DNA from 2 places in the Streptomyces daghestanicus genome. Region 1 is predicted to be linked to the other one. Evidence: predicted binding sites of a transcription regulator. Region 1 holds the regulator's gene; the other holds the start of a gene.
The links. The regulator HspR, encoded in region 1, represses chaperone genes until heat shock. The targets are predictions, from matches to a motif close to TTGAGNNNNNNNNNCTCAA.

Region 1 (11,155 bases):
CGAGTTCATGTGGAGCCGGGCCGTACCGCTCACCGCCGGCGCCCCCTACGAGACCGCGCCCGACGGCATCACCGACATCCAGCACTCCATCGCCAAGCTCCTGGTGGAAGGCCACGTCGACGAGGCCATCGCCCGTCGCCTCGGGATGAACGTACGGACCTGCCGGGCCCACATCGCCAAGCTGGCCTCCGCCCTCGGCAGCGGCAGCCGGGCCCAACTCGGCTACCTCATCGCGCAGTCCGGAATACTGGACCAGGACCACTGACGCCAAGGAGGCAGTCACGCGTGACCGCGACGGCACACGAGGACCACGCGAACGAGGAGCTGTGCCAGGCCGGACTGGAGCTGTACACCCGCGCCCTGCGCGACGGCCCCCTCCCGGCCGCGGCGGCCGACGCGACACCGTGCCTCCTCGACTCCGGTCTGCTCCGCCCGGTGGTCGACACTCCCGACCGACTGGAGCCCGTGGCCCCCGCCGTCGCCCTGCACCGCCTCCTGCGCGCCTCCGACGAGCGCGTCGCCGGTGAACGGCGGCGCGGCGAGCGGCTCGCCGAGACCTTCGCCCCGTTGCTGCGCATCGGCGGCCCGCACGCGTCGGCCGACGACTCACCGGCCCTACGACTGCTCAGCGGCAAGGACCGGATCAGCCGGGCCATCGCCGAGGTCATGGCCGAGGCGACCGACGAGGTGCTGACCATCCAGCCGCACGGCGCTCACATCGGCCCCCCGCCCCAGGTCCACGAACCCGTCATCGAACGCGACCAGGCCTTCCTCGCCCGCGGTGGCCGCATCCGCGCCCTCTACCAGCACACCCTGCGGTACGCGCCCACCGTCCTGGCCCGCTACGAGCGGCTGACCGGCGACGTGCAGGCCCGCAGCCTGGACGAGGTCACCGAACGCCTGATCACCGTGGACCGCAGGGTGGCCTACATCCCCGCCAACGAGGACCGCACCCTCGCCCTGGAGATCCGCCACCCCGCGCTGATCACCTACTTCGTCACCGTCTTCGACCGCCTGTGGCGGCTGGCCGTTCCCATGTACCCGCAGGCCGAGCAGCCGCCCACCCTGGACGGCATCACCCCGCGCCAGCGCGCGGTGGCCGCCCTGCTGGTGGAGGGGCACACCGACGCCGTCATCGCCGACCACCTCGGCATGAACGTGCGCACCGCCCGCGTCCACATCGCCAAACTCGCCGCCACCCTAGGCAGCGACAGCCGTGCCCAGCTCGGCTATCTCATCGCGCGGTCGGGGATTCTCGACCGGGACGCCTGACCGGGGCCGGGGTGCGGGGCGGGCCGTCCAGGCCGGCCTGGGCGATGCGGACGCCGAGCTGTGTGCGGCTCGCCGCGCCCAGCGTCTCCGACAGCCGGGCGATGTGCGCCCGACAGGTGCGCACGCTGATCCCCAGCCGCTCCGCGATCACCGCGTCCTGGTGGCCCTCCGCCAGCAGCGCCGCGATCGACCGCTCCCGGTGCGAGATGCCGTCGATGCCGGTCTCCGGCAGCGGCGCGGTCAGCGGCAGCGCCAGCCGCCACAGCCGCTCGAAGACGGTCACCAGGTACTCCACCAGCGCCGGGTGGCGCAGCTCCAGCGCCATGGTCCGCTCGGCGTTGGCGGGGACGAAGGCCACCGTGCGGTCGAACAGGATCAGCCGGTCGATCACCTCGTCCAGCGTCCGCGCCTCCACCGCGTCGCCCATCAGCTCCATGTAGTGCAGCAGCCCCTGCCCGTGCCGGGCGACGTGCGTGTACAGGTCGCGCATCCGTACGCCGCGCCCGCGCAGCGCCAGCGCCCGGTGCAGCCCCTCGGACAGCTCGTGCTCGCGCCGGATGCCGCCGGGCTGCACGGTCAGCACCTCGGTCGTGCACGCCTGCGTCGCCTCGTCCATCGCCGCCTGGATGCGGGCCAGGCCGTCCAGGACCCGGATCGCGGTGCCCTCGCCGGCCGCCGGCTGCCGCTGCTCCCCCAGCCCCGCGTACCGCTCGACGGCGGCGACCGCGGAGCCCAGCCGCCGCTGCCCGGCGCTGACCTCGTCGTACACCTCGCGCAGCAGCCGGGTCATGACCTCCTGGGGCGCGGTCGGCACCAGGAACCCCATGTCGTCGGGGTCGGGGTGCAGCAGGGCGAGGTCCAGCAGACAGGGCACCGCCTCCGCGTCCCCGCGCGGCACCCGGCCCCGCCGCACGGCACGGGAGTACACCTGGTCCCCGGCCTCGCACAGTCGGTCAGCACCGTGTGGATGCCCGTCCGTCCCGTGCCCGGCCATCGCCCAGTCCACCCCCGGTTGCCGCCGCTTTCCGCAGCGCAACTATGCGCGGCCGGGACCGCCTGTGCAACAAGCGGCCTACTTCAGGCCGATCGCCGCGCAGTCCGCCTTGTACGCGGCGGTGCAGATGTCGGAGACCTCGTGGATGCCGTCGGCGACCACGGTGTCCTTGATGTTCTTCTTGGTCAGGGCGACGACGGTGACGAGCTGGGCCGGGATGTCCTTGTCGGTGGGGCTGTCGACGCGGTCGGCGGTGAGCGCGTCGAACTGGATGTCCTTGCCCTGCACGCGGGCCACGGCCATCTCGGCGGCGCTCTCCGCCTCCTGGGGGTAGGACTTGTACACGCTCATGTACTGCTCGCCGGAGACGATCCGCTGCACCGCCGCCAGGTCGGCGTCCTGGCCGGTGACGGGCGGCAGCTCGGTGACGCCGGCCGCCTTGAGCGCCTCGATGACGCCGCCGGCCATGCCGTCGTTGGCGGAGTAGACGCCGTCGATGCCGTCCGCGCCGAGCTTCGCGATGGCCTCGGCCATGTTCTTCTCGGCGTTCTCCGGCTTCCAGTCCTCGGTGTCGTACTCGGCGCCGATCCGCAGGTTCCCGGCGAGTTCGGTGAGCGCGCCGGCCTTGAACTGGCGGGCGTTGGGGTCGGTCGGCGCGCCGTTCATCATGACGATGGTGTCGGCGGCGGCGTCGGGGCCGAGTGCCTCCAGCAGGGAGCGGCCCTGGACCTCGCCGACGAGTTCGTTGTCGAAGGAGATGTACGCGTCGATCGGGCCCTCGGCCAGCCGGTCGTAGGCGATCACCGGGATGCCGGCGTCCTTGGCCTTCTTCACGCTGCCCGCGATGGCGTGCGCGTCGACCGCGTCCAGCACGATGACGTCGACCCGGTCGTCGATCATCTTCTGCATCTGCCCGGCCTGCTTGCTCGCGCTCGCCTCGGCGTTGGCGTACTCGACGGTGCCCCGGCCGCCGGTCAGGTCGGTGACCTTCTTCTCGAAGATGGGGTGGTCGAACTGCTCGTAGCGCGTGTTGGCCTTCTCCGGCAGCAGCAGCCCCACCGTGAGGTCGTCGCCCTTGGTCGGGCTCGCGGTGTCACTGCCGCCCGACACGTTGAGCGCACCGCAGGCCGTCAGCGAAACGGCCATCGTGGACACGGCCACGGACATGGCGATACGGCGCATGCAGGAGATCACTTCTGGTGCCTTCCGGACGCGGTGGCCGCTTTGCGACCCAGGTGACTGAAAAGACAACGCGTCCACCCACCTCACCGTCAAGCGGTACCACTTAACGAGATGGCAACATCACGCAGCGCTCCCGCGATGAAAACAGAACGACTTCTTCTCCAACATCCCTTCACACAAAGGCCATCACCCATCCCCATCAGGACCCGCGAGATCCGTACAACCAACTCCTTTCCTCACGAGTCGTGATCACGGGGCCGTCGGCGGCCCCCGCCGTTTTCGATCAGAGGACCGAATGAACTCAGCCAGACGCACGACCACGGCCGCCGCCTCGGCCGCCGTCGTGCTCGCCACCGCGGGCGGGCTGCTCACCACCGCCGCGCCCGCCTCCGCCGCCGCGAGCTGCGCCTCGCCCGTCTTCACCCGGCAGTTCTTCGCGAACACCGCCTTCTCCGGCTCCCCGAAGAAGACCGACTGCGACTCCGCGATCGACCAGAACTGGGGCTCCGGCGCGCCCGCCAAGGGACTGCCGGCCGACCGCTTCGGCGTCCGCTGGTCCGTCACCCGCGACTTCGGCTCCGGCGGCCCGTTCGCCTTCACCGCCGCCGCCCAGGACGGCATCCGCGTCTACCTCGACGGCGTCCGCAAGGTCGACCTGTGGAAGAACGTGTCCTCGACCCGGAAGAAGACCGTCGACGTCACGGTCCCCAAGGGCAGGCACACCCTCCGCGTCGACTTCGTGAACTGGACCGGCAAGGCGGACGTCACCTTCGCCTACACCCCCCGCACCTCCGCCTCCGTCGACAAGGTCAAGCCGCTCACCCCCACCGGGGCCTCGGTCACGTACGACGAGGCCACCGGCAAGGCGAAGGTCTCCTGGGCGAAGAACAAGGAGATGGACCTCGTCGGCTACCGCGTCCACCGCCGCCTGAAGGGCACCGAGTACGGCAGCAAGCCGCTCGCCACGACCACCTCCACCTCGTTCACGGACACCACCGTCCCGAAGACCGGCCAGGTCTTCTACTACGAGGTCCGCGCCTACGACAAGGCGGGCAACACCTCGGCGGGGACGGCCGACCAGCCCGTCACCACCGTCGACCGGACGCCGCCCGCGGCGCCGTTCGTGGAGATGGACGCCTGCCCGGCCGACCAGCCCTACGCCGCCCCGGAACTGGTCACCACCGCGGCGAACGCCGCCGACATCGCGCTCTACGAACTCCAGCGGCGGAAGGCGTCCTCGGATGCCTGGACGACCGTCGCCACCGCCGCCAAGGGCGCCTTCTGCGACACCGGCACCCCGGCCGACGGCGCCGAGGTCACCTACCGGGGCCGGGCCCGGGACGCGGCCGGCAACTGGTCGGCGTACTCGCCCGCCGCCACCTTCACCACCGCCGACCGCACCCCGCCGGCCCCCGTCGCCGACGCCCGCGTCGAGTACCGCTCCGGCGTGCCGCACCTGCTCTGGTCCCCCGCCGGGGACGCCACCGCCTACCAGGTGCTCCAGTACGACCCGGCCACCGGCGGCTGGCTCGACGCCCTGCCCGCGCCGGGGACCACGACCGCCACCGAGGTCGTCCCGCGCCAGCTCACGGCGGTGAGCGACACCTACCGGTACGCGGTGCGCGCGCTGGACGCCAAGGGCAACGCCGCCGCCCCCGCCGAGATCACCGTGGACCTGGCCGCCCGGCCCGAGGCGATCCCCGCCTTCCGGACCACCGCCCACCCCTTCGGCGAGGGCGTGATGGTCGAGTGGAGCAGCACCGACCCATGGGCCTTCGACGGCGACGGCCCGCTGCTCGGCTACCGCCTGGAGCGCACCGACCCGGCGACCGGCGCGACCACCACCGTCGACCTGTGCAAGCCGAACAGCTCGGTCGACCTGCCCCCGGAGGCGCCCAAGACGTACTGGACCTGGTCGGGCTCCGACGCGCCCTCCTACGCCGGCCGCAAGCAGGTCAACGGGGTCTGCTGGGACGTCTCCGGGGCGTCCGAGACGACGTACGAGTACCGGGTGGTCACCGTCGACCCGCAGGGCCACGCCTCGCGGCCCGGCCCGGCCGCCACCGCCACCACCCCGGACACCGAACGCCCGGCCCCGGTGGAGAACCTGACCGCCGAGATCATCCCGCTCGGCGTCCACCTGACCTGGACCCCGCCCGCCGACGACGACGTCCAGTCGTACGCCGTCTGGCAAGGCGTCACCGACCCGGAGACCGGCGAGACGGTCTGGGAGGACAACTGCTGGACCGGCAGCTCCCTGACCGCCACCGAGATCTACTGCCCGACCGTGCCGGACGGCGCCGCGCACGTCTACCGGGTGGCCGCCTCGGACGGCTCCGGACTCATCGACCCCTACGCCGGACCCGACGCCTTCCACACCGCCGACATCACGGTCACCCTGCCCGACACCCGGCCGCCCGGCTGGACCGGCACGGACGTCCGCGAGGACCAGTACCCGGAGCTGTACGTGGGCTGCTCGGAGTCCTCGGGCCTCGGTGACTGCGCCCGGTTCGCCGGCTACCGCGTGGAGCGCTGGGACCCGGCCACCGCCTCCTGGCTCACCCTGAAACAGGGCGTGGCGGGCGACAGCGCGTACTACATGGACACCACGGTCCACGAGGACCGCCTGGGCCTGTACTACTACCGGGTCGTGCGCACCGACGCCGCAGGCGCCGACGCCGCCACCACCGAGCGGGCGTACGGCATCTGGGACTCCTGGCTCTGACCGGCCCCGGACGCGGAACGACGGAAAGAAGGGGCCCGGATGCGATCCGGGCCCCTTCTTCCGTACGCTCGTCCGGCTCGGGCGTCTCAGTCGGTGTGGCGTCCCTTCGGCCGCCACACCACCAGCGCGCTGGTCTGCTGGACCTCCTGGTACGGGACCAGGTCACGGCGGTACGACGCGTGCACCGCCGCCTCGCGCTGGCGCATCGCCGCCGCCGCGCCGTCGAGGGCGGCCTCCATCTCGGCGACCCTGGCCTGGAGCGCGGCGACCTGGTTCTCCAGCTCGATGATGCGCTTGATGCCGGCCAGGTTGATGCCCTCGTCCTGCGACAACTGCTGGACCTGACGGAGCAGTTCGATGTCCCGGGCCGAGTAGCGGCGGCCCCGGCCGGCGGTGCGGTCCGGGGAGACCAGGCCCAGACGGTCGTACTGACGCAGGGTCTGCGGGTGCAGGCCGGACAGCTGGGCCGCCACCGAGATGACGTAGACCGGGGTGTCCTCGGTCAGTTCATACGGATTGCGCCGACGACCGTCCATCTGATGTCAATCTCCCTTCGCGGCCTGGAACAGCTCCGCCCGCGGGTCCTCACCCGCGGTCGCCTCGCGGAACGCCTCCAGCGCCTCACGAGCCTTCCCCGTCAGATCCTTCGGGACACTCACCTCGACGGTGACCAGCAGGTCGCCGCGGGTGCCGTCCTTGCGGACCGCGCCCTTGCCGCGGGCGCGCATGGTCCGCCCGTTGGGCGTCCCGGCCGGCAGCTTCAGCGTGACGGGCGGACCGCCCAGGGTGGGCACCCGGACCTCGCCGCCGAGCGCCGCCTCCGCGTACGTCACCGGGACGGTGACCGTGAGGTTGTCGCCCTTGCGGCCGAAGACGGGGTGTTCCTTGACGTGCACCACCACGTACAGGTCGCCCGCCGGACCGCCGCGCTCGCCCGGGGTGCCCTTGCCGCGCAGCCGGATGCGCTGCCCGTCGGAGACCCCGGCCGGGATGCGGACCTGCATCGTCCGGGAGGACTTGGCCCGCCCGGAGCCCTTGCAGACGTCGCAGGGGTTCTCCGCGATCAGGCCGCGGCCCTTGCAGTCCGGGCACGGGTCGGTCAGCGAGAAGCCGCCGCCCGAGCCCCGGGTGACCTGGCCGGTGCCGACGCAGGTCGGGCAGACGCGCGGGGTGCCGTTCTTGTCGCCGGTGCCCGAACAGGCCTTGCAGGGCGCCTGCGAGGACATCCGCAGCGGGACCGTGGCGCCCTCGATGGCCTCCGTGAAGCTCAGGGTGACCTCGGACTCGATGTCCTGGCCGCGCCTGGGCTGCGTACGGGTGCCGCCGCCCGCGCCGCGGTTGAACAGGCCCCCGAAGACGTCACCGAGCCCGCCGCCGAAGCCGCCGGCCCCCTGTCCGCCGCCCTGGGCGCCGCCGAAGAGGTCGCCCAGGTCGAAGTTGAAGGTGCCGCCGCCCGCGCCCGGCCCCGGGCGGAAGCCGCCGTTGCCGAAGAGGGCGCGGGCCTCGTCGTACTCCTTGCGCTTCTTGGGGTCGCCGAGGACGTCGTTCGCCTCGGAGATCTCCTTGAAGCGCTCCTCCGCCTGGGCGTTGCCCTTGTTGGCGTCCGGGTGGTTCTCGCGGGCGAGCTTCCGGTACGCCTTCTTGATCTCGGCGTCGGTGGCGTCCTTGGGGACGCCGAGGACCTTGTAGTAGTCCTTCTCGATGAAGTCCTTGGTGCTCATCCCCGACGTCCCTCCTTCCTGCTGCTCACGAGATCAGCCCTCGGCCGGGCCACCGCTCTCCTTGTCGTCGCCGGACTCCGCGTCGGCCGGCTTCTCGCTCTCCTCGGCCGGCTTGACCGTCTGCGCCCCGGGCTGGGGCTCGGCGACGGCCACCCGCGCGGGGCGGATGGTGCGCTCGCCGATCCGGTACCCGGGCTGCAGGATCGCCACGCAGGTCGTCTCGGTGACGTCCGGCGCGTAGCTGTGCATCAGGGCCTCGTGGATCGTCGGGTCGAAGGGCTCGCCCTCCTTGCCGAACTGCTGGAGGCCCAGCTTGGCCGCGACGGCTTCCAGCGACTCGCCGACGCCCTTGAAACCGCCGACCAGTTCGCCGTGTTCCCGGGCGCGGCCGATGTCGTCGAGGACCGGGAGGAGTTCCGTCAGGAGGTTCGCGACGGCGATCTCCTTGACGGCGACCCGGTCCCGCTCGACCCGGCGGCGGTAGTTCTGGTACTCGGCCTGGAGCCGCTGGAGGTCCGCGGTGCGCTCGTTGAGCGCGGTGCGCGCCTGGTCCAGCTGGGCCAGCAGGCCCGCGTCCTGGCTCGCGTCCCCGGCCGGGGCCGCCCCCGCCTCCGAGGAGGAGGGGGCGGCCTTCGGCTCGGCGTCTTCGGAGGCGGCGCCGGAGGGGACGTCGGGCTTCTCGTCAAAACCCGGGGTCTCCTCCGTCACGCGGCACCGTCCTTGCGCTCGTCGTCGACGATCTCGGCGTCCACCACGTCGTCGTCGGCCTTGGCACCGGCGCCGGCGCCGGCACCCGGGGCCTCGCCGCCGGCGGCCTGCGCGCCCTGGGCGTCGGCGTACAGCGCCTGGCCCAGCTTCTGGGAGACGGCGGCGACCTTCTCGGTGGCGGTGCGGATCTCGGCGGTGTCCTCGCCCTTGAGCTTCTCCTTCAGCTCGGTGAGGGCCGTCTCGACCTCGGTCTTGACGTCACCGGGGACCTTGTCCTCGTTGTCCTTGAGGAACTTCTCCGTCTGGTAGACGAGCTGCTCGCCCTGGTTGCGGGTCTCGGCGGCCTCGCGGCGGCGGTGGTCCTCCTCCGCGTACTGCTCGGCCTCCTGGCGCATCCGGTCGACCTCGTCCTTCGGCAGCGAGGAGCCGCCGGTGACGGTCATCTTCTGCTCCTTGCCCGTGCCCAGGTCCTTCGCGGTCACGTGCATGATGCCGTTGGCGTCGATGTCGAAGGAGACCTCGATCTGCGGGACGCCGCGGGGCGCCGGCGGCAGACCGGTCAGCTCGAACATCCCGAGCTTCTTGTTGTACGCCGCGATTTCGCGCTCGCCCTGGTAGACCTGGATCTGCACGGACGGCTGGTTGTCCTCGGCGGTGGTGAAGATCTCGGACCGCTTGGTCGGGATCGTCGTGTTCCGCTCGATGAGCTTGGTCATGATGCCGCCCTTGGTCTCGATGCCGAGGGACAGCGGGGTGACGTCGAGGAGCAGGACGTCCTTGACCTCGCCCTTGAGGACACCGGCCTGGAGGGAGGCGCCGATGGCGACGACCTCGTCCGGGTTCACACCCTTGTTGGCCTCCTTGCCGCCGGTCAGTTCCTTGACCAGTTCGGCGACGGCGGGCATACGGGTGGAGCCACCGACGAGAACGACGTGGTCGATCTCGCTGAGCTGGATGCCGGCGTCCTTGATGACGTTGTGGAACGGCGTCTTGCAGCGCTCCAGCAGGTCGGCGGTCAGCTGCTGGAACTGGGCGCGGGTGAGCTTCTCGTCCAGGTGCAGCGGGCCCTCGGCGGAGGCCGTGATGTAGGGCAGGTTGATCGAGGTCTCGGTGGACGAGGACAGCTCGATCTTCGCCTTCTCGGCGGCCTCGCGCAGGCGCTGGAGCGCCATCTTGTCCTTGGAGAGGTCCACGCCGTGACCGGACTGGAACTGCTTCACCAGGTAGTCGACGACGCGCTGGTCCCAGTCGTCACCACCGAGGTGGTTGTCACCGTTGGTGGCCTTCACCTCGACGACGCCGTCGCCGATCTCCAGGAGGGACACGTCGAAGGTGCCGCCACCGAGGTCGAAGACGAGGATCGTCTGGTCGTCCTTGTCGAGGCCGTACGCCAGCGCGGCGGCGGTCGGCTCGTTGACGATGCGCAGGACGTTCAGGCCCGCGATCTCGCCGGCCTCCTTGGTGGCCTGGCGCTCGGCGTCGTTGAAGTACGCCGGAACGGTGATCACCGCGTCGGTGACCTTCTCGCCCAGGTAGGCCTCGGCGTCCCGCTTCAGCTTCTGCAGCACGAAGGCGCTGATCTGCTGCGGGTTGAAGTCCTTGCCGTCCAGGTTGATCTTCCAGTCGGTGCCCATGTGGCGCTTGACCGACCGGATGGTCCTGTCGACGTTCGTGACCGCCTGACGCTTGGCGACCTCGCCGACCAGCACCTCACCGTTCTTCGCGAAGGCGACGACGGACGGCGTGGTCCTGGCGCCCTCGGCGTTGGTGATGACGGTGGGCTCGCCGCCCTCCAGAACGCTGACGACGGAGTTAGTCGTGCCCAGGTCGATGCCGACCGCACGTGCCATGGTTGATTCCTCCAGCTGACTTGAGTGGAACAGGCTCAAGTGTGCACCACGACGTCCGCCGGGTCAATAGACCTGAGTCAACTGGACTCAACTCTTATCCGTTCCTTACACGCAACACCGCGCCGACCAGCGAAAACATGAGCGGGGGCACGCTTCTCGCACCGGACATCCCCTCGCCGACGCGTTCGAGTACCCCGCCGGGGCAGGACCAGCGGCGCGGCGGCGGGGGCACACCCGGGCGGACCGGGCCGCTCCGGTCAGGGTCGCCTCAGCGACACAGATCACCACACGCCCGACTACAGTGCGGCGGAGGATAGGGGTAGTCTCAGACGGACTGCATAAGCTACCGCTCAGTAACACCGAGCAGCCGAGCAACCCGGCAGCTCCGCACCACACAGCCCCCTCGAAACCTCGCAGGCCCGAGGAGCCCCCAAATGCAACTCGCCGCGATCATCGTGTCGCTGGTTCTGATCGTGGTCGGCGTGGCACTCTTCGCCCGCGCTGTCCTGCAGATCGTCAACTACATGCGGCTGGGCCAGCCCGTACCGGCCGGCACCCGGACCGACGCCCCCGCGCAGCGCACCCTCACGGTGGTCAGGGAGTTCCTCGGCCACACCCGGATGAACCGCTGGGGCATCGTCGGCGTCGCGCACTGGTTCGTGGCGGTGGGCTTCTTCTCCCTGCTGCTGACCATCGTCAACGC
Region 2 (11,155 bases), 1.0 Mb from region 1:
GGACCGCGGTGACGGCCCCCAGGAACCCGCCGCCCTGTTCGCGAGCGTCCTGGAGCGGGGCGAGCGCGTGCTCGGCGAGACCCACCCGGACACCCTGGTCTTCGCCACCGCCCAGAGCTGCTACGCGCGGGAGCACGGCGACATCGACCTGGCCCGCGAGCTGAGCGAGGCGATCGTCGCCCGCTACGAGGTGCTGCACGCGGACGGCCACCCGTTCCTCGCGGGCGCCCGCGCCAACCACGCCCTCATCCTGCGCAACGTCGGTGAGCGCGAGCACAGCCACGCCCTCGTCGAGCAGGCGCTGGCCGAGATGGCCGAGGCGGTGGGCGAGAGCCACCCCTGGACCCTCGGGGTCGCGCTGAACGCCTCGGCGCTGCGCAACCTCATGGGCGATGTCGAGGGCGCGGCCGAACTGAGCGGGCAGACGGTGACGCGGGCCATCGACTGGCTCGGACGCACCCACCCGCTCACCCTCTCCACCCGGGTCGCCCACGCGGCGGACCTGCGGGGACTGCGCGACCGCCGGCAGGCCGAGAAGGTCGAGCAGGAGGCGCTGTCGGACCTCGACGCCACCCTGGGCAGCAAGCACTCCCACACGGTCTCGGCCCGGGCCCGCAACCGGCCGTACTGGGACTTCGAACCCCAGTCGACCTGACCGCCCCCCACCGGCGACGAAAGGGCCCGGCGTCCGGATCTCTCCGGACGCCGGGCCCTCGGCACGCGCGCCCCCGGCGTTCAGCCGGGGTCAGGGACGGTCAGCGGCTCACGCCTCGAACACCTCGCGCACCAGCTGCTCCTGCTCCGCCTGGTGCCGCTTCGCGGAACCGACCGCCGGGGAGGAGCTGTGCGGACGCGAGATGCGGCGCAGGCGCTCGCCCGCCGGGATGTCCGCGCCGACCGCCAGGTCCAGGTGGTCGATCAGGTTGAGCGCGATGAACGGCCACGCACCCTGGTTCGCCGGCTCCTCCTGGGCCCACAGGTACTTCTCGGCGTTCGGGTACTTGGCGATCTCCGCCTGGAGCTCCGCGCCCGGCAGCGGGTACAGGCGCTCCAGCCGGATGATGGCCGTGTCCGTCACCCCGCGCTTGGTGCGCTCGGCGGCCAGGTCGTAGTAGACCTTGCCGGTGCAGAAGACGACCTTCTTCACCGCGGCGGCCTCGACCGTCGCGTCGCCGATGACCGGGCGGAACTGGCCGGTGGTGAACTCCTCCGCCTTCGACGCCGCCGCCTTCAGGCGCAGCATCGACTTCGGGGTGAAGACGACCAGCGGCTTGTGGTGCGGGTTGTGCACCTGCCACCGCAGGAGGTGGAAGTAGTTCGCCGGGGAGGTCGGCATGGCGACCGTCATGTTGTTCTGCGCGCACAGCTGGAGGAAGCGCTCGACGCGGGCCGAGGAGTGGTCCGGGCCCTGGCCCTCGTAGCCGTGCGGGAGGAGCAGGACCACACCGGAGGTCTGGTTCCACTTCTGCTCGGCCGCCGAGATGTACTCGTCCACGATCGTCTGCGCGCCGTTGACGAAGTCGCCGAACTGCGCCTCCCACATCACCAGCGCGTCGGGGCGGGCCAGCGAGTAGCCGTACTCGAAGCCCATCGCCGCGTACTCGGAGAGCAGGGAGTTGTAGACGTTCAGCCGCGCCTGGTCCTCGGAGAGGTACTGCAGCGGGGTGTACTCGTCGCCCTTGGCGCGGTCGATGATGACCGCGTGCCGCTGGCCGAAGGTGCCGCGCTGCGAGTCCTGGCCGGCCAGGCGGACCGGGACGCCCTCCAGGAGGAGGGAGCCGATGGCGAGGGTCTCGCCCATGCCCCAGTCGATGGTGCCGTCCTCGACCATGGCCGCCCGGCGCTGGAGCTGCGGGAGCAGCCGCGGGTGGACGGTGACGTGGTCGGGGATGTTGACCTGGGACTCGGCGATCCGCTTGACGACCTCGCCGGTGACCGCCGTGTTCACGGCGACCGGGAACTCGGCCTGCGGGTCGGTGGGGGGCACGGCGGCGGGCTGCGAGGTGGCCTCGCGGACCTCGGTGAAGACCTTCTCCAGCTGGCCCTGGTAGTCCTGGAGCGCCTGCTCGGCCTCCTCCAGGGTGATGTCGCCCCGGCCGATCAGGGACTCGGTGTACAGCTTGCGCACCGAGCGCTTCTTGTCGATCAGGTCGTACATCAGCGGCTGGGTGAAGGCCGGGTTGTCCGACTCGTTGTGCCCGCGGCGGCGGTAGCAGATGAGGTCGATCACCACGTCCTTGTTGAACGCCTGGCGGAACTCGAAGGCGAGCCGGGCGACGCGGACCACGGCCTCCGGGTCGTCGCCGTTCACGTGGAAGATCGGGGCCTCGATCATGCGGGCCACGTCGGTGGCGTACATCGAGGAGCGCGAGGACTCGGGGGCCGCGGTGAAGCCGACCTGGTTGTTGATGACGATGTGGACCGTGCCGCCGGTGCGGTAGCCGCGCAGCTGCGACATGTTCAGGGTCTCGGCCACCACGCCCTGGCCCGCGAAGGCCGCGTCGCCGTGGATCGCCACCGGCAGCACCGTGAAGTCCGTGCCGCCCTTGTTGATGATGTCCTGCTTGGCGCGGGCGACGCCCTCCAGGACCGGGTCGACGGTCTCCAGGTGGGAGGGGTTGGCGCAGAGGCTGACCTTGATCTGCTCCCCGTCGAGGCCGGTGAAGGTGCCCTCGGCGCCCAGGTGGTACTTCACGTCACCGGAGCCGTGCATCGACTTCGGGTCGAGGTTGCCCTCGAACTCGCGGAAGATTTGCGCGTACGACTTGCCGACGATGTTGGCGAGCACGTTGAGCCGGCCGCGGTGGGCCATGCCGACGACGACCTCGTCCAGGCGGGACTCCGCCGCCGAGTCCAGGACCGCGTCGAGCAGCGGGATGACGGACTCGCCGCCCTCCAGGCTGAAGCGCTTCTGGCCGACGTACTTGGTCTGGAGGAAGGTCTCGAAGGCCTCCGCCGCGTTCAGACGGCGCAGGATGCGGAGCTGCTCCTCGCGCTCGGGCTTGGCGTGGCCGCGCTCCACCCGGTCCTGGATCCACTTGCGCTGCTTGGGGTCCTGGATGTGCATGAACTCGATGCCGGTGGTGCGGCAGTACGAGTCGCGGAGCACGCCGAGGATGTCGCGCAGCTTCATCATGGACTTGCCGGCGAAACCGCCGACGGCGAACTCGCGCTCCAGGTCCCAGAGCGTGAGGCCGTGCTCGGTGATGTCCAGGTCGGGGTGCTTGCGCTGCTGGTACTCCAGCGGGTCGGTGTCGGCCATGACGTGGCCGCGGACCCGGTAGGAGTGGATCAGCTCGAAGACCCGGGCGGCCTTGGTGACGTCGTCGTCGTGGGACGCGTCGATGTCCTTGAGCCAGCGGACCGGCTCGTAGGGGATGCGCAGCGCCTCGAAGATCTCGTCGTAGAAGTCGTTCTCGCCGAGGAGGAGGTTGGCGACCTGGCGGAGGAACTCGCCGGACGCGGCGCCCTGGATGACCCGGTGGTCGTAGGTCGACGTGAGCGTCATGACCTTGGAGATGCCGAGCTTGTTCAGGGTGTCCTGGCTGGTGCCCTGGAACTCCGCCGGGTAGTCCATCGCGCCGACGCCCATGATGACCGACTGGCCGGGCATCAGGCGCGGGACCGAGTGGACGGTGCCGAGGCCGCCGGGGTTGGTCAGGGAGACCGTGACGCCGGTGAAGTCGGCCATCGTCAGCTTGTTCTCGCGGGCGCGGCGGACGATGTCCTCGTAGGCCTGCCAGAACTCGAAGAAGTTCAGCGTCTCGGCCTTCTTGATCGCCGCGACGACGAGCTGGCGGTCGCCGTTGGGCTTGACCAGGTCGATGGCGAGACCGAGGTTGACGTGCTCCGGCTTGGCCAGGGTGGGCTTGCCGTCCTTGACCTGGAAGGACCAGTTCATCGACGGCATGGCCTTGATGGCCTGCACCATCGCGTACCCGATGAGGTGCGTGAAGGAGATCTTCCCGCCGCGGGCGCGCTTGAGGTGGTTGTTGATGACGATGCGGTTGTCGAACAGCAGCTTCACCGGGACGGCGCGCACGGACGTGGCCGTGGGCATCTCCAGCGAGGCGTCCATGTTCTTCGCCACCGCGGCGGCCGGACCGCGCAGGGTGACCAGCTCGGGACCCTCGGCGGCCTCCGTGGCGGGCTGTGCCTTGGCGGGGGCGGCCTTGGCCGGGGCCGGCTTCGCCTGCGGCGGGGCGGCGGGAGCGGCCTGGGCGGCGGGCCGCGCGGCGGCCGGCTGAGCGGCGGGCGCCGGGGCCTGGGCGGGCTGTGCCGGGGCGGCCGGAGCCGGGGCCTGGGCGGGTGCCTGGGCGGCCTGGGGAGCCGGTGCGGCGGTCTCCGCGGCCCCCGCGGCCGTGGTGCCCGACGCGGCCTGGGCGGCGGCCCCCGGCTTGTAGTCGGCGAAGAAGTCCCACCAGGCGCGGTCGACCGAATTCGGGTCCTGGAGGTACTGCTGATAGATCTCGTCTACGAGCCACTCATTGGCACCGAAGGCCGCTGCGGGGTTCTTCCCCGCTTGGTCGGTGTCGGTCGAGATGCTCGAGTTACTGGGGGACTGTGGCGACACGGCGGCAACCGCCCTCTTCCGCTTCACAAGGTGATGGACAGCGGGAATAAAGGCTACGCCTCCCCGGGCGAGAAGGTCAGGCCGGGCCGGGCCATCGTCGCGTAAGTCACATCGCGGCGGGTGTTTCGGCGCTGGAAATGGCGGGAAACAAGCGTGGTTCCGCGTCGAACGGGAACAGGAAAACAGGCCCGGGTGCCCCAGCGGGCCGGGCCTCTGCGTGCTCACACGTGTCCGTCAGCGCGAACGTCTGTGGATCATGCGGCTCCGATGAGCACCCTACGTCAACTCGTCGTCGTCGGCAGGCCCGGAAGGGTGACGAGGATGCGGCAGCCGCGCTCGGATTCGGCCACTCCGATCCGGCCGCCGTGCAGGTCCACCGCCCAGCGGGCGATCGCCAGGCCCAGGCCGGTGCCCCCGTCGCTGCCCGGCCCGTGCGGCCGGGTCACCGCACCCCGGTTGAACCGCTCGAAGACCCGGTGCCACTCCGACCGGGGGATGCCGGGGCCCTCGTCGATGACCTCCAGCTCCAGCGAGTCCGGCAGCGCGCCCGGGCGCGCCCGGACCGTCACCCGGCCGTGCGGCGGGCTGTGCTTGACCGCGTTGTCGATCAGGTTGGCGACCACCTGGTGGATGCGCTCGGGGTCGGCGAGGGCGGTCAGGTCCAGCGGGTCGACGTCGAGGTGCAGGTGGACGTCGGTACGGGTGTGGCTGCCGGAGCCGGTGGCCATGCCCGCGCGGGCGGAGGCGACCATGTTGGCCTCCTTCAGCACGCCCGACAGGTACGGCCACACCTCGAAGCGGCGGGTGCGCAGCGGTACGACGCCGTTGTCCAGGCGGGAGAGGTCCAGCAGGGTCTCCACCAGCCGGCCGAGCCGCTCGGTCTGCCGCAGGGCCGTGCGCATGGTCTCCGGGTCGGCCTCGGTGACCCCGTCGACGATGTTCTCCAGCACGGCGCGCAGACCCGCGATGGGGGTGCGCAGCTCGTGCGAGACGTTCGCCACGAGTTCCTTGCGCTGGCGGTCCTGGGCCTCCAGGTCGTCGGCCATGTGGTTGATGGTCCCGGCCAGGTCCCCCAGCTCGTCCCGGCGGTTCTCGCGCACCCGGCGGGTGTAGTCGCCGTGCGAGATGGACCGGGCGACCGCGTTCATCTCGTCCAGCGGCGCGGTCAGCGAGTGCGCCACGAACTGCGTGATCAGCAGCGTGGCGATCATCGAGAAGACCGTGATGAAGCGCAGCTCGGTCTTGGTGTGCACGGCTATCACCGACAGGCCGGTGGTGATCAGCACCGAGGTGACGACCAGCGCGCCGAGCTTGGTCTTGATCGAGAACGGGCGTACGCCGCCCCAGGGTTCCCCGGTGTCCCGGGGGCCGGGGCTCCTCCGTGCGGCCTGCCGCCCCGCGCTCATGGCGTCGGTGTCTCCAGCGCGTAGCCCACACCGTGCACGGTGCGGATGCGCTCGGCGCCGATCTTCCGGCGCAGCGCCTTGATGTGGCTGTCGACGGTCCGGGTGCCGGAGGCGTCGGCCCAGTCCCACACCTCGGCCAGCAACTGCTCGCGGGAGAGCACCGCGCGGGGCGTGTTCGCCAGGCAGACCAGCAGGTCGAACTCGGTCGGGGTGAGGTGGACGTCCTCGCTGCGCACCCGCACCCGGCGCTGCGCGTGGTCGATCTCCAGTTCGCCCAGGCGGAGGATGCCGCTGCGCGGCGTCGAGGCGGCGACCACCGCCCGCTCCACGCGCCGCAGCAGCACGTGGACCCGGGCGGCCAGCTCGCGCATCGAGAACGGCTTGGTCATGTAGTCGTCGGCGCCGACGCCGAGCCCGACCAGCATGTCCGTCTCGTCGTCGCGGGCGGTGAGCATGAGCACCGGCACCGGGCGCTGCGCCTGGACCCGGCGGCAGACCTCCAGGCCGTCGAAGCCGGGCAGCATGATGTCGAGGATCAGCAGGTCGGGCTGCCAGGCCTCGGCGGTGTCGACGGCGGCCGGGCCGTCGCCGGCCGTCTGCACCAGGAAGCCCTCGGCGCGCAGGCGGGTCGCGATGGCGTCCACGATCGTCTGATCGTCCTCGACCACCAGCACCCGGCGCTGCGCGCCCTGCGTAGCCGTCGCCGTGCCGTTGTGGGAGGTGTGTGTCTGCTCCATCGCCCGCCCCTGAGGTGTGCTTTACGGAATCCGTGGGGTGATCCCATGGCTGCGGTCGACGCTTGAATGATCCGCGTCAGAGCAGCAGCGTACGGGGAGTCACCACGGCTTTGCTATCCAGCCCTGACGCCGAGATGCACGACGTCCGGAACGCCCCGGGCAACGGGGATCTCTTCGGTACGCACCTGCTGGAAACCGGCATTACGCAAGGTTTCTTCGAAAACCGGGGAGGGCTGCGCGGACCACACGGCGAGCACCCCGCCGGGCCTCAACAGCCGTGCGCAGCCCGCGAGTCCGGACGGTCCGTAGAGCCCTTCGTTGCCCTCGGTGACGGTCCAGTCGGGGCCGTTGTCGATGTCGAGGCAGAGCGCGTCGTATGTGTCGGACGTCTCATTGACGTAGGCCACCAGGTCCGCCTCGACGATCTCGGTGCGGGGGTCGGCCAGCGCCTCGCGGGTCAGCCCGGCCAGCGGGCCGTCGCGGTGCCAGTCGATGACGGCCGGCTCGCGCTCGACCACCGTGATCCGGCCCCAGCGGGGGCCGGCCGCCGCGTGCGCCAGCGAGAAGCCGACGCCGAGGCCGCCGATCAGCACATGGGGCGCGGGGCGGCCGGCGGGCAGCGCGGCCAGCGCCGCGTCGACCAGCAGCCGTTCCGAGCGGCCGTCGGAGGTGTCCATCAGGAAGCAGCCGTTGGCGATGATCTGCAGCAGCTCTCCGTGCCGGCGCAGCACGACCTCGCCGTAGGGGCCCTCGCGGCGGTCCAGGACTTCGGGAATTTCGTGGACGGGCATTCCGTCATCCTGGCACCCCCTTCGCGGGGCCCCCGGCACGGTGATCGCCGAGAGCGAACACGGGACCGGGAACAACGGCTGGCCCCCGGGCATTGAGTCGATGTACTTGAGTGCATACAGCTCAACTTGACTGCCGAAGGGGAGATCATGGCTGCTGAGTCCACGCCGTTCACGTCGCTCGCCCTGCCCGTGCTGCCGCTCGACGACGAGGTCGTGCTGCCGGGGATGGTGGTCCCGCTCGATCTGAACGACTCCGAGGTCCGGGCCGCGGTGGAGGCCGCCCAGGCCGCCGCCCGCTCCGAGCCCGGCAAGCCGCGGGTGCTGCTGGTGCCCCGGATCGACGGGACGTACGCGGGTACCGGCGTGCTCGGCACCGTCGAGCAGGTCGGCCGGCTGGCCGACGGCGACCCGGGCGCGCTGATCCGCGGCCGGAACCGGGTGAAGATCGGCGCCGGCACCACCGGTCCCGGCGCCGCGCTGTGGGTCGAGGGGACCCGGATCGACGAGACCGTGCCCGACCCGCTGCCGGGCCAGGTCGCCGAACTCGTCAAGGAGTACAAGGCCCTCGCCACCGCCTGGCTGCGCAAGCGCGGCGCCTGGCAGGTCGTGGACCGCGTCCAGGCCATCGAGGACGTCTCCGCGCTCGCCGACAACTCCGGCTACTCGCCGTTCCTGACCACCGCCCAGAAGGTCGAGCTGCTGGAGACCTCCGACCCGGTGGCCCGGCTGCGGCTCGCCACCGCGCAGTTGCGCGAGCACCTCGCCGAGCAGGACGTCGCAGAGACCATCGCCAAGGACGTCCAGGAGGGCGTCGACAAGCAGCAGCGCGAGTTCCTGCTCCGCCGCCAGCTCGAAGCGGTCCGCAAGGAGCTGCGCGAGCTGAACGGCGACGGCAAGGACCCCGCCGAGGAGTCCGACGACTACCGCGCCCGGGTGGAGGCCGCCGACCTGCCCGAGAAGGTCCGCGAGGCCGCCCTCAAGGAGGTCGACAAGCTGGAGCGCTCCTCCGACCAGTCGCCCGAGGGCTCCTGGATCCGCACCTGGCTCGACACGGTCCTGGAGATGCCGTGGAACGAGCGCACCGAGGACGCCTACGACATCCAGGGCGCCCAGCGGGTCCTGGACGCCGAGCACGCGGGCCTTCAGGACGTGAAGGAGCGCATCACCGAGTACCTGGCGGTCCGCAAGCGCCGCGCCGACCGGGGCCTCGGCGTCGTCGGCGGCCGGCGCGGCGGCGCGGTCCTCGCCCTGGTCGGCCCGCCCGGCGTCGGCAAGACCTCGCTCGGCGAGTCCGTCGCCCACGCGATGGGCCGCAAGTTCGTCCGGGTCGCCCTCGGCGGCGTCCGCGACGAGGCGGAGATCCGCGGTCACCGCCGTACGTACGTCGGCGCGCTGCCCGGCCGGATCGTACGGGCGATCAAGGAGGCCGGGTCGATGAACCCGGTGGTCCTCCTCGACGAGATCGACAAGGTCGGCTCCGACTTCCGGGGCGACCCGGCGGCGGCGCTGCTGGAGGTCCTGGACCCGGCCCAGAACCACACCTTCCGCGACCACTACCTGGAGGTCGAACTCGACCTCTCCGACGTGGTGTTCCTGGCCACCGCCAACGTGCTCGAAGCCATCCCGGAGGCCCTGCTCGACCGCATGGAGCTGGTCCGCCTCGACGGCTACACCGAGGACGAGAAGGTCGTCATCGCCCGCGACCACCTGCTCCCGCGCCAGCTGGAGCGGGCCGGTCTGGACGCCGAGGAGGTGGGCATCGACGAGGGCGCGCTGCGCAAGCTGGCCGGGGAGTACACCCGGGAGGCGGGCGTGCGCACCCTGGAGCGGTCCATCGCGCGGCTGCTGCGCAAGGTGGCGGCCCAGCACGAACTGGGCTCGCGGAAGCTGCCGTTCACCGTCGGCGCGGACGACCTGCGCGACCTGATCGGCCGGCCGCACCACGTGCCCGAGTCCGCCCAGGACCCGGCCGAGCGCCGCACCGCGGTGCCGGGCGTGGCCACCGGCCTGGCGGTCACCGGGGCAGGCGGTGACGTCCTCTACGTGGAGGCGTCGCTGGCCGACCCGGAGACGGGCGCGGCGGGGCTGACCCTGACCGGGCAGCTCGGTGACGTGATGAAGGAGTCGGCGCAGATCGCCCTGAGCTTCCTGCGCTCGCACGGCGCCGAGCTGGAACTGCCGGTCGGTGACCTGAAGGACCGGGGCGTGCACATCCACTTCCCGGCGGGCGCGGTGCCCAAGGACGGCCCGAGCGCGGGCGTCACGATGACGACGGCGCTGGCGTCCCTGCTGTCCGGCCGGCTGGTCCGCACGGACGTGGCGATGACCGGCGAGGTCTCGCTGACCGGGCGGGTGCTGCCGATCGGCGGGGTGAAGCAGAAGCTGCTCGCCGCCCACCGCGCCGGGGTCACCACGGTGATCATCCCCAAGCGGAACGAGCCCGACCTGGACGACGTCCCCCAGGAGGTGCTGGACACGCTCGACGTCCACGCCGTCACCGACGTCCGCCAGGTGCTGGAGCTGGCGCTGGCGCCCGCGACCAGCGAGGTGCCGGTCGCGGCGTGACGCGGGGCGCGGGGCCCCCGGCGGAGACCGCCGGGGGCCCCGCGCCGCGTTCAGCCGTTGGCGAGCGCGACCACGCGGTCCAGCGCGCCGTTGAACCGGTTGTGGTCGCCGACGGTCGGCCCGGAGGAGGTGTACTGCCACATCGTGTAGTACGCCCAGCCGGCCGGCAGCGTCCCCACCGCGGTGGCGTACCGGGCGATCCAGAGCGGGTTGGCGGTGGCGAAGCCGCCGTAGTTCCCGGTGCACTCGGTCCACCAGCTCGTCGCCGTGTAGATGACGGCGTCCCGGCCGGTGCGGGCCTTGTAGGTGGCCAGGAAGTCACCGATCCAGGCGACCATCTGGCCCTGTGTCTTGCCGTAGCAGGAGGCCCCGTACGGGTTCCACTCGATGTCCAGGGCGCCGGGCAGCGTCCTCCCGTCCCGGGACCAGCCGCCGCCGTGGTCGACGAAGTAGTTGGCCTGGGCGGCGCCGCTGGTGGTGTCCGGGGTGGCGAAGTGGTACGCGCCGCGCACCATGCCGACGTTGTACGAGCCGTTGTACTGCTGGGCGAAGTACGGGTTGGTGTAGTACGTGCCTTCCGTGGCCTTGGCGTAGGCCCACTTGACCCCGCTGCTCCACAGGGTCGACCAGGCGACGTTGCCCTGGTGGCTGGAGACGTCGACGCCCTCGGTCTGGGTGGCGTCGCCGGGGACGGGGCTGCCGTGCTCCCCGTCGTGGGCCGGGACGCCCATGCCCAGGTACGCCGAGCCGCGGGGCGGCACGTCGGCGGCGGCCGAGGGCAGGGCGAGCAGGAGGGAGAGCGCCGAGACCGCGGCGGTCAGGCCGCCGAGGACGGCGGAGCGCCGGCGGCGGGCCGGTCCGGGTCTGTGCACGGGCAGGACGGGCATGACGGGCCTTTCGTGGGCTCGTGGTGCTCGGAAAGTGGCGTGAACATGCCATTGCGAGTGCGGGGCCCGACGCTACGCACGTAGACCCGCCGGGGGAAGGGGTGCCGGGAGCCGCCGTTGGTCTAAGCCTGCGAAATACTGGCCGAACTGCGGCGATGACGGCGCGCGGCGGAAACTTTCAGGAACGGTTTCAGGA

Region 2: lon (endopeptidase La) is a predicted target of HspR. The motif match lies at 7,614-7,632, and genes of this name have one in related genera.

Annotation. Positions count from the first base shown of each region.
Region 1 is NZ_BNDX01000008.1:1,944,874-1,956,028, forward strand. Features, by position in the region: gene Sdagh_RS18285 (helix-turn-helix domain-containing protein) at 1-265, shown strand, start outside; gene Sdagh_RS18290 (helix-turn-helix transcriptional regulator) at 286-1,272, shown strand; gene Sdagh_RS18295 (helix-turn-helix transcriptional regulator) at 1,235-2,266, opposite strand; gene Sdagh_RS18300 (sugar ABC transporter substrate-binding protein) at 2,345-3,448, opposite strand; gene Sdagh_RS18305 (PA14 domain-containing protein) at 3,744-6,173, shown strand; gene Sdagh_RS18310 (heat shock protein transcriptional repressor HspR) at 6,260-6,709, opposite strand; gene dnaJ (molecular chaperone DnaJ) at 6,716-7,894, opposite strand; gene grpE (nucleotide exchange factor GrpE) at 7,928-8,602, opposite strand; gene dnaK (molecular chaperone DnaK) at 8,599-10,452, opposite strand; gene Sdagh_RS18330 ((Fe-S)-binding protein) at 10,887-11,155, shown strand, end outside.
Region 2 is NZ_BNDX01000008.1:923,181-934,335, reverse strand. Features, by position in the region: gene fxsT (FxSxx-COOH system tetratricopeptide repeat protein) at 1-655, shown strand, start outside; gene Sdagh_RS13565 (multifunctional oxoglutarate decarboxylase/oxoglutarate dehydrogenase thiamine pyrophosphate-binding subunit/dihydrolipoyllysine-residue succinyltransferase subunit) at 764-4,573, opposite strand; gene Sdagh_RS13560 (HAMP domain-containing sensor histidine kinase) at 4,855-5,979, opposite strand; gene Sdagh_RS13555 (response regulator transcription factor) at 5,976-6,716, opposite strand; gene Sdagh_RS13550 (spermidine synthase family protein) at 6,830-7,507, opposite strand; gene lon (endopeptidase La) at 7,655-10,072, shown strand; gene Sdagh_RS13540 (lysozyme) at 10,123-10,950, opposite strand.